Regions from separate parts of the Paraburkholderia sp. A3BS-1L genome, predicted to be linked through region 3. Evidence: predicted binding sites of a transcription regulator. Region 3 holds the regulator's gene; each other region holds the start of a gene.
What was found. The regulator HrcA, encoded in region 3, represses chaperone genes, less so after heat shock. The targets are predictions, from matches to a motif close to TTAGCACTCNNNNNNNNNGAGTGCTAA.
Positions count from the first base shown of each region.

Region 1 (3,278 bases), 210 kb from region 3:
GCCTCGACTTCTCCGATATCGACGCCGTGCGCCGCGTGGTCGAGCGCTGCAACCAGTTGCCGGTGCATCCACGCCACCCGTATGCGGGCGACCTCGTGTTCACGGCGTTTTCGGGCTCGCATCAGGACGCGATCCGCAAGGGCTTTGCGCAGCAACAGCCCGACGCCGTCTGGGAAGTGCCCTATCTGCCGATCGATCCCGCCGATCTCGGCCGCAGCTACGACGCCGTGATCCGCGTGAACAGCCAGTCGGGCAAGGGCGGCGCCACCTGGCTGCTCGAGCGCGGCATGGGCTTCACGCCGCCGCGCCGCGTGCAGATCGAATTCAGCCACGCCGTGCAGACGGTCACCGACGGCTCGGGCGAGGAAATTTCGGGCGACGCAATTTGCGCGCTCTTCACGCGCGAATACCTCGAGACGCACGGTCCGGCCACGCACGCCGGCGCGGGGCGGGTGCGCTGGGAAGGCCGCGACGTCGCCATGCCGGCAGCGGCGCAGATCGATCAGGCCTACGCCCAGGCAATGGCCGGGGCGATTGCGGCAGCCTCGGGGGAAAGCGTCGAAATCACTTCATTCGAAACCATGCGCACGGCGCAGGGCGCCACGGCGGTATTCGTCGGTTGCCGCGTGGGCGGCCAGCCGCTGCGTCACGGCGTCGGCGTGGCCGACGACGCCGCCCATGCGGCTGTCGCCGCCGTGGTGAGCGCGGTCAACCGCGCCGCCTGGCCTCGGGTTGACCAGCGCGCGGCGGCCTGATTACACCGGCATGCATGCCGCTCCTCGCGCAGACGCGGCGGCATGGTGAAATCAGCGGTTCGGCAGAAAGCAGTACCCGGGCTTAGCGTTGAGCGCCGGCGGCAAAACGGGCCGTCGGCGTGCGCCCGATACGCTCAGCAAGCGATATCGGCGAGTGGACCTACCGGTCGTCACTCGACAGCGCAACGCGTCGCCTGCCACGCGAGCAGACGCCAGTGGCCATCCTCCTGGGTCTGAATCGCCGTGTAGGCAATGGGATAGAGCAACGCGCCGTTGTTCGCTTCCATTTCGATCAGCGCGCGGCCCGAGATCACGCAGGCCTCGCGCCCCACCGGCAGTACATCCTGCGACTGGATCTCGATCTGGCGATAGCGGCGGCGCCCCGCCGTGATCGCATCGATGAACTGCTGCTTGGTCTCGCGTTTGCCGTTCGTGTGGATGAAGGTGGCGTTGTCGGAGAGGAGTTGTTCCAGCGACGAGCCGTCGCCGTCCACCATTGCGCGAAACCGCTCGCGCTCCAACCCGCGAATCGCATCGATTATTTTTGCAGCCATTGCTCGAGCCCCTTGCGCAAGAGTCCGCATCGTCGCGTCGATCCGCGCCGAAGATTTCTCGCACGCGCCTCGATGAAATTTATACCAGGTTTTGACGCATGGAAACTTGCGATCAAAAGCATCGCCTCCATCCAGGATAAATCATCGCCAATGCGCAGCGCGACGTGCCTGACCGGCCATGAATGTCGCATCGCAGCACTTTTGGGCCGCCCCGTTGTCTATTGAACAGATCTTGGTGGCTAAATTAGGGTCATAGCAAAGGCATGACCCTAGGGTGTGAGCCGCCTGTGGAGCGCATCGCGATTCCCGGCTTTTTCCTCGACTTCATCCGCGACGGATGGCAACGCGTTCTAGAGTATTTCTTCGACCTTCAGTGTCTTCCAGGACTGCACGGCGCGGCAAACCCCGTCCAGCTTGCCTCTCGCGGATTCGACGAAATCTATCGAAACAAATATTTCGATAGGGTGAACGGAACCTTGAAGTCCCTACAGACTCGAAGTATTAGCACTCGTTAATTGAGAGTGCTAACATCCACCGTGGAGTCGATGTCTGACTTTCGCAAGATCCCTTAGGAGTTCGCTACGTGAGCAACGCAATGACCATGACCCTTCCGAGTGTGCTTAGCCCGTCGTCGGCCAAGGCCGGGGGTTCGGGTGTACTGGCGCTCGCGAACGCTTCCATGCTGCCCGGCCAGCTCGGCAACATCGACGCCTACATTCAGGCCGTGAACCGGATCCCGATGTTGACGCCGCAAGAGGAGCGCCAATTCGCGACCGAGTTTCGCGAGCAAAACAATCTCGAAGGCGCGCGCCGTCTTGTGCTGTCGCACCTGCGCCTCGTGGTGTCCATCGCGCGCAATTACCTGGGCTACGGCCTGCCGCATGCCGACTTGATCCAGGAAGGCAATATCGGCCTGATGAAGGCTGTGAAGCGCTTTGACCCCGAGCAGAACGTACGTCTCGTGTCCTACGCCATGCACTGGATCAAGGCGGAGATTCACGAGTACATCCTGCGCAACTGGCGCATGGTGAAGGTCGCCACGACCAAGGCGCAGCGCAAGCTGTTCTTCAACCTGCGCAGTCACAAGCAGGGCCTGCAGTCGTTCACGCCCGAGGAAATCGACGGCCTCGCGCAGGAACTGAACGTGAAGCGCGAAGAAGTCGTGGAGATGGAAACGCGCCTTTCAGGTTCGGACATCGCGCTCGAAAGCCAGACCGAAGACGGCGAAGAGTCGTTCGCCCCGATCGCCTGGCTCGCCGACTCGCATAGCGAGCCCACCGCCGTGATCGCCTCGCGCCAACGCGACCGCCTGCAATCGGACGGCATTGCAAGCGCTTTGGAAGCTCTCGATGCGCGCAGCCGCCGCATCATCGAGGCGCGCTGGCTGAACGTCGACGACGACGGCTCGGGCGGCTCGACGCTGCACGAACTGGCCGACGAATTCGGCGTCTCGGCCGAGCGCATCCGCCAGATCGAAGCCAGCGCCATGAAGAAGATGCGCACTGCGCTGGCCGAGTACGCCTAAGCTTCAGCTGAGACACTGAGTCGCACGAAGCCGCGAGAAGGCCGCGCCACGAGGCTCGGCACGCAAAGCCCCACTCTTACCGAGAGTGGGGCTTTTTCTTTTGGCCTACAGTAATTCGTACATCTTCATGCCGTAATTTCCCATTTCTTCGTAAGATGATTTCATGTGTGATTCGGCCCTAATCTGACATCGTCATGATTCCAACCTCCGGTTCGCCTGCGCGTGCGCGACCGTTGCTGCGCGTGCGCTTGCTTCAGTGGGCTCGCGGCCCGACCTTCAGCCGCGACATCGTTCTCGTCCTCGCCTTCAAGCTTGTGCTGCTGATGGCGCTCAAATACGCATTTTTTAGCCATCCGCAGGCCGAGAACATGAGCATGCCGCCGGCAGCGGTCGCCCAAGCCCTCCTCTCCGTGCCCATGCAGCCCGGTGCCAGTCCGCCCGGGG
Region 1 covers NZ_CP120442.1:362,506-365,783, reverse strand. Annotated here, with positions in the region: gene leuA (2-isopropylmalate synthase) at 1-755, shown strand, start outside; gene P5W99_RS01650 (nuclear transport factor 2 family protein) at 926-1,309, opposite strand; gene rpoH (RNA polymerase sigma factor RpoH) at 1,893-2,834, shown strand; gene cydP (cytochrome oxidase putative small subunit CydP) at 3,029-3,278, shown strand, end outside.
Region 1: a site for HrcA is predicted at 1,811-1,837, ahead of rpoH (RNA polymerase sigma factor RpoH). Genes of this name have one in related genera too.

Region 2 (3,278 bases), 130 kb from region 3:
CATTCGTGATCGCCGCGCGCGAACGCGGGTTGACGACACACGACCAGCGCGCCGCGGTGCGGCGGCTGTGCGAGACGTTCCGGCAGCAGATCGTCAGGTTCAGCCAGATGGATACGCTCGACGTCTGGTACTACCAGTTCAGGGCCGCGAGCATGCTCGCGATTGCCGATACGCTGGAGGAAAAACAGAAAGAACTGGCGGTGATCGAGAAGGCGCGGCTGCAGTCGTCGCGTTCCGAGATGGGGCATGCCACCGAGATCGTCAACGGCAAGCTGCGCATCAAGGACGTGCCGCCGCTCGTGTATCACGTTCCCCTGGCGAGCCCGCACGACCAAAAGCAGTACGAGGCGCAGGTCCGGCGGTTTTTTGCCGACTACCGCTTGACGCTCCCCGATGACAGGCGCGCACTGTTCGACCGCTATGAACTCGTGGATGTGGCCATTCGGGTCGTGGGCATTGGCTCGGTCGGGACGCGGTGCTATCAGGCGCTGTTCATGGCCGATGGCGAGTCCCCGCTATTCCTTCAATTGAAGGAGGCGCGCGCCTCCGTGCTGGGGGGCTATGTGCCGCCGAGCCGTTTTCCGAACCACGGCCAGCGTGTGGTGAACGGACAGCGCCTGCTGCAGTCGGCGAGCGATATCTTCCTCGGGTGGTCGAAGATGCGGCACACCGGAAACGACTTCTACGTGCGCCAGTTGCGCGACATGAAGGGCGCATTCGATTTCACCACCTTCGATGTCGAGGATCTCGGCGAATATGCGGTCTCCTGCGCGCACGCGCTGGCCCATTCGATGGCCAAGGCGGGCGATCCGGCACTCATCTGCGGTTATATCGGCAAGTCGAGTGCCTTCGACGAGGCAATCGCGCGATTCGCGCTCGCTTACGCCGACCGCAATGAAGCCGATTGGGAGGTCTTGAAGGCAGCGGTCAAGACGGGGCGGATCCAGGTCATACATCAATGATCAATGAGGCTGGAGCACGCCAGGAATTTGATCGGCACCTCAATATTTGCTCGATGTTTAGGGATTCCCCTGGGATGCGGCGATAAATTGGGGATCGATTAAAAAGCCGCGTCAGCCTGTCATGTGCCCGCTATCTTCGGAAGACTCGCGAGCTAGTCGGTGGTTAATATAAGCCATTGTTTTTAATGACAAAAAAGACTGATATTCCGCGGCTCGCGCCCATGCGGCGAACTCGGAATCGGGTGTCCGAGGCTTGGAACTGCGGGCTTTCCGGCCAGCGCAGTGTGCCAAAAAAACCCATCCGGCCCGTTCTTGAATTTGTCATTCCCCGTCCATATAATTAGCACTCACCGCATGAGAGTGCTAACAACTCTGGTGCCAAACATCGCTGGCTGGCGGTTGTCGTCAGCCAGGTTTGTCTCTTCAAGTCCCAACCAAGATAGAGGATCTATCCATGAACCTTCGTCCTTTGCATGATCGCGTGATCGTCAAGCGCCTGGATCAAGAAACCAAGACCGCTTCGGGCATCGTGATCCCGGACGCAGCGGCAGAAAAGCCGGATCAAGGTGAAGTCCTGGCCATCGGCCCGGGCAAGCGCGACGACAAGGGCGCTCTGATCGCGCTCGACGTGAAGGTCGGCGACCGCGTTCTGTTCGGCAAGTACGCAGGCCAGACCGTCAAGGTCGACGGCAACGAACTGCTCGTGATGCGCGAAGAAGACATCATGGCCGTGGTGAACAAGTAAGTTCAGACCACCGCTCATTCATCAAGAATTCAAGGAGTTAGAAGATGGCAGCTAAAGACGTCGTGTTCGGCGATTCCGCCCGTTCCAAGATGGTTGAAGGCGTGAACATTCTCGCCAACGCAGTGAAGGTCACGCTGGGTCCGAAGGGCCGCAACGTGGTTCTCGAGCGCTCGTTCGGCGGCCCGACGGTCACCAAGGACGGTGTCTCGGTCGCAAAGGAAATCGAGCTCAAAGACAAGCTCCAGAACATGGGCGCGCAAATGGTCAAGGAAGTCGCTTCCAAGACCAGCGACAACGCCGGTGACGGCACCACGACCGCTACGGTCCTGGCACAGTCGATCGTGCGCGAAGGCATGAAGTACGTCGCATCGGGCATGAACCCGATGGACCTCAAGCGCGGCATCGACAAGGCCGTTGCAGCAGCAATCGAAGAGCTGCGCAAGGTCAGCAAGCCCTGCACGACCAACAAGGAAATCGCGCAAGTCGGCTCGATCTCGGCAAACAGCGACACGTCGATCGGCGACCGCATCGCTGAAGCGATGGACAAGGTCGGCAAGGAAGGCGTTATCACCGTCGAAGACGGCAAGTCGCTGCAAGACGAACTGGAAGTGGTCGAAGGCATGCAGTTCGACCGCGGCTACCTCTCGCCGTACTTCATCAACAACCCGGACAAGCAAGTCGCCGTGCTGGAAAGCCCGTTCGTCCTGCTGTTCGACAAGAAGATCTCGAACATCCGTGACCTGCTGCCGGTTCTGGAACAAGTCGCGAAGGCTGGCCGTCCGCTGCTGATCATCGCTGAAGACGTCGAAGGCGAGGCACTGGCCACGCTGGTCGTCAACAACATCCGTGGCATCCTGAAGACCGTTGCTGTCAAGGCTCCGGGCTTCGGCGACCGCCGCAAGGCCATGCTGGAAGACATCGCGATCCTGACCGGCGGTCAAGTCATCGCGGAAGAAACCGGCCTCACGCTCGAGAAGGCAACGCTGAACGAACTCGGTCAAGCGAAGCGCATCGAAGTGGGCAAGGAAAACACGACGATCATCGACGGCGCAGGCGAAGCCGTGAACATCGAAGCGCGCGTGAAGCAAATCCGCACGCAAATCGAAGAAGCGACCTCGGACTACGACCGCGAAAAGCTGCAAGAGCGCGTTGCCAAGCTGGCAGGCGGCGTTGCAGTGATCAAGGTTGGCGCTGCGACCGAAGTCGAAATGAAGGAAAAGAAGGCACGCGTGGAAGACGCGCTGCACGCAACCCGCGCTGCCGTTGAAGAAGGCATCGTCCCGGGCGGCGGCGTTGCGCTGATCCGTGCACGCACGGCAATCGCCAGCGTGAAGGGCGCCAACGCAGACCAGGACGCAGGCATCAAGATCGTCCTGCGCGCAATGGAAGAGCCGCTGCGCCAGATCGTCACGAACGGCGGCGAAGAAGCGTCGGTGGTCGTGGCAGCGGTTGCAGCTGGCCAGGGCAACTACGGCTACAACGCAGCGACGGGCGAGTACGTCGACATGGTCGAAGCCGGCGTGGTCGACCCGACGAAGGTCACGCGCACCGCGCTGCAAAACGCAGCTTCG
Region 2 covers NZ_CP120442.1:703,620-706,897, forward strand. Annotated here, with positions in the region: gene P5W99_RS03105 (DUF2252 domain-containing protein) at 1-962, shown strand, start outside; gene groES (co-chaperone GroES) at 1,417-1,707, shown strand; gene groL (chaperonin GroEL) at 1,752-3,278, shown strand, end outside.
Region 2: a site for HrcA is predicted at 1,303-1,329, ahead of groES (co-chaperone GroES). Genes of this name have one in related genera too.

Region 3 (3,278 bases):
GCCGGAGAAAACGGAAAAGCCGTTGTCGAATTCGAGGTCGAGCGCGGCGACGATCACGAAGTCGCGGATCGAAAGATGGCGGAGCATGGCGGCGTCAGTCTTCCGGGTCGTCTTGCAGCGAGGGGTGTTCGTTCCAGTGCAGCTTCTGGCGCAGGGTCCGGAAATAGCTGTAGCCGACCGGGTGCAGGAAAGGCACGGTATGGCGCGAGCGGCGCACCTCGATTACGTCGTTGAGTTCGAGGGCCGTGAACGACTGCATGTCGAAGTTCACGTTGACGTCGCGTCCCGCGATGATCTGGATGCTGACCTTGCAGTCATCGGGCAGTACGATCGGGCGGTTCGAGAGCGCGTGCGGCGCAATCGGCACGAGCACGATGCCCTGCAACTGCGGATGCAGCAGCGGCCCCTGCGACGAGAGCGAATAGGCGGTCGAGCCTGTGGGCGTGGCGACGATCAGCCCGTCCGAGCGCTGGTTGTACATGAAGCGGCCGTCCACGTGCACGCGCAACTCCGCCATGCCTGAAACGCCGCTGCGGTTCACCACCACGTCGTTGAACGCAAGGGCGTGGTAGATCGGGTCGCCGCCGCGCGTAATGCGTGATTCGAGCAGCGAGCGCTCCTCGCGCTCGAAGCTGCCCGCGAGCAGTTGCGGCACGACTTCCTGCATGTCGGCGAACGGGATGTCGGTGATGAAGCCCAGACGCCCGTGGTTGATGCCGATGAGTGGTGTGCGGTAGGGCGCGAGCTGGCGGCCGGTGCCGAGCATCGTGCCGTCGCCGCCGAGCACCACGGCCACGTCCGCGCGCGCGCCAATTTCGGCGATCTGTAGCGCCGGATAGCCGGTGGCGCCGATCTGCTGGGCGGTGTGCGCTTCAAACACCACGTCGAAGCCGCGCTGCGAAATCGTGTGGGCGAGCGCCATCAGCGGCTCGCCGATGCCTTGCGTATTGCTGCGCCCGACGAGCGCAACCGTTTTGAACTGGCTCTGGATCTTCTGGATCTGCATGCCGGCATTACACCATAGTCGGGTCTCGAAAAGAACCTGGCAGCCCCTGCCCACGGGGCGTGGGCAGGGGCTGCGCCCCTTTTTTGCAGGCCGGCGTGACGCGGCGATGACAGACCGGCCAAAACAGTGCACAGGCTGCCACGGTTCCCGGGCGGCCCGGCCGCGGGCGCGAGCGCGGGCGGACTCGCCGCCAACCCGGCATTAGGCTAGAATTTTCAGTCATGCTAGACCCTCGCGCACAAACCCTCCTCAAAACGCTGATCGAGCGCTACATCGCCGAGGGTCAGCCGGTCGGCTCGCGCACGCTGTCGCGCTTTTCCGGCCTGGAGCTGAGCCCGGCGACGATCCGCAACGTGATGTCGGACCTCGAGGAGCTGGGGCTTGTGTCGAGCCCCCACACCTCGGCAGGGCGCGTGCCCACGCCGCGCGGCTATCGCCTGTTCGTCGACACCCTGCTCACTGTCGAGCCCTCGGCCGACGACGACGCGCTCACGCGGGCGGTCAAGACCACGCTGCGCCCCGGCGAGCCTCAGAAGGTGGTGGCGGCGGCGGCCAGCGTACTCTCGAATCTCTCGCAGTTCGCGGGCGTGGTGCTCACGCCACGGCGCACGCACGTGTTCAAGCAGGTCGAGTTCATGCGCCTGTCGGACAAGCGCATCCTGCTCATTATCGTGACGCCCGAAGGCGACGTGCAGAACCGCATCATGGCGACGCAGCGCGACTTCACGCCTTCCGAGCTCATCGAAGCCTCCAATTACATCAACGCGCACTTCGCCGGACTTTCGTTCGACGAGGTGCGGCGGCGCCTGCGCGAAGAGATCGACGCGCTGCGCGGCGACATGACCACGCTCATGCACGCCGCCGTGACCGCGAGCACCGACGAAACCGATACCGGCGAGACCGTGCTCATTTCCGGCGAGCGCAACCTGCTCGAAGTGGCCGATCTGTCGTCGGACATGGCGCGCCTGCGCAAGCTCTTCGACGTGTTCGACCAGAAAACGAGTCTCTTGCAGCTGCTCGATGTGTCGAGCCACGCCCAGGGCGTGCAGATCTTCATTGGCGGCGAGTCGACCCTCGTGCCGATCGAGGAAATGAGCGTGGTGACCGCGCCCTACGAAGTGAACGGCAAGATTGTCGGCACGCTCGGCGTGATCGGCCCGACGCGTATGGCCTACAACCGCGTGATTCCGATCGTGGACATCACCGCGCGCCTGCTCTCGCTCACGCTTAGCCAGAGCTGAAAGCGCTTGCCGCGCGGTTTGCCCGCGTTTCCCTTTGCACCGATCATCGCCCAAAGCCGGGCCGCGCGCCACTGGCCGAATGGCTAACGGTGGGGGTTTGGCGTGCGCCGCCGCGGTGCATCCCGCGCCTCGTGAGCGGGCTTTGGAGCCGGCCCGGCGTATCCAGTCACGCCCGCTATAATGCGCACTGGTGCAACCTTTGCCGCGCCTTGAAGCGCGGCGTCCCTGACCGCCTATGCGTTTCGACCTGGAGCGACCCCTGCAGTCAGCCGGTGCGCATCGCGTCGCGGTGCTGCTCATCAATCTGGGCACGCCCGACGCGCCCACGCCGCGCGCCGTGCGCCGCTATCTGGCGCAGTTCCTTTCCGATCCGCGCGTGGTCGAGATTCCCGCGCCCATCTGGCAGGTCATCCTGCGCGGGCTGATCCTGCCGTTTCGCAGCCGTTCGTCGGCGAAGAAGTACGCGGCGGTCTGGACGCCCGAAGGCTCCCCGCTGCGCGTGCACACGCAGAAGCAGGCCGACGGCTTGCGCCATCTGCTGCATCTGAACGACTACGCCGTGCTTGTGGACCATGCGATGCGCTACGGCACGCCCGACATCGCGGCGATGCTCAGCCAGCTCAAGCTCGCCGGCGCCGAGCGCATTTTGCTCATGCCGATGTATCCGCAATACTCGGCGTCGACCACGGCCACGGCTTTCGACGCCGCGTTCGCCAAGCTGCGGCGCATGCGCAACCAGCCGGAAATCCGCACGGTGCGCGCATACCACGACCATCCGGCTTATATCGGGGCGCTCGCGACTCAGGTGCGGGAGTACTGGCAGGCGCACGGCCGCCCCGACTTCGCGGCGGGAGATCGCCTCGTGCTGAGTTTTCACGGCGTGCCGAGCCGCACGCTCGATCTCGGCGACCCGTACCACGATCAATGCCAGCAGACGGCCTCGCTCCTCATGCATGCGCTCGAACTCACGCCGGTGGAATGCCGCGTCACGTTCCAGTCCCGCTTCGGGCGCGCGCAGTGGCTGCAGCCCT
Region 3 covers NZ_CP120442.1:576,391-579,668, forward strand. Annotated here, with positions in the region: gene recN (DNA repair protein RecN) at 1-87, opposite strand, end outside; gene P5W99_RS02595 (NAD kinase) at 95-1,006, opposite strand; gene hrcA (heat-inducible transcriptional repressor HrcA) at 1,228-2,247, shown strand; gene hemH (ferrochelatase) at 2,483-3,278, shown strand, end outside.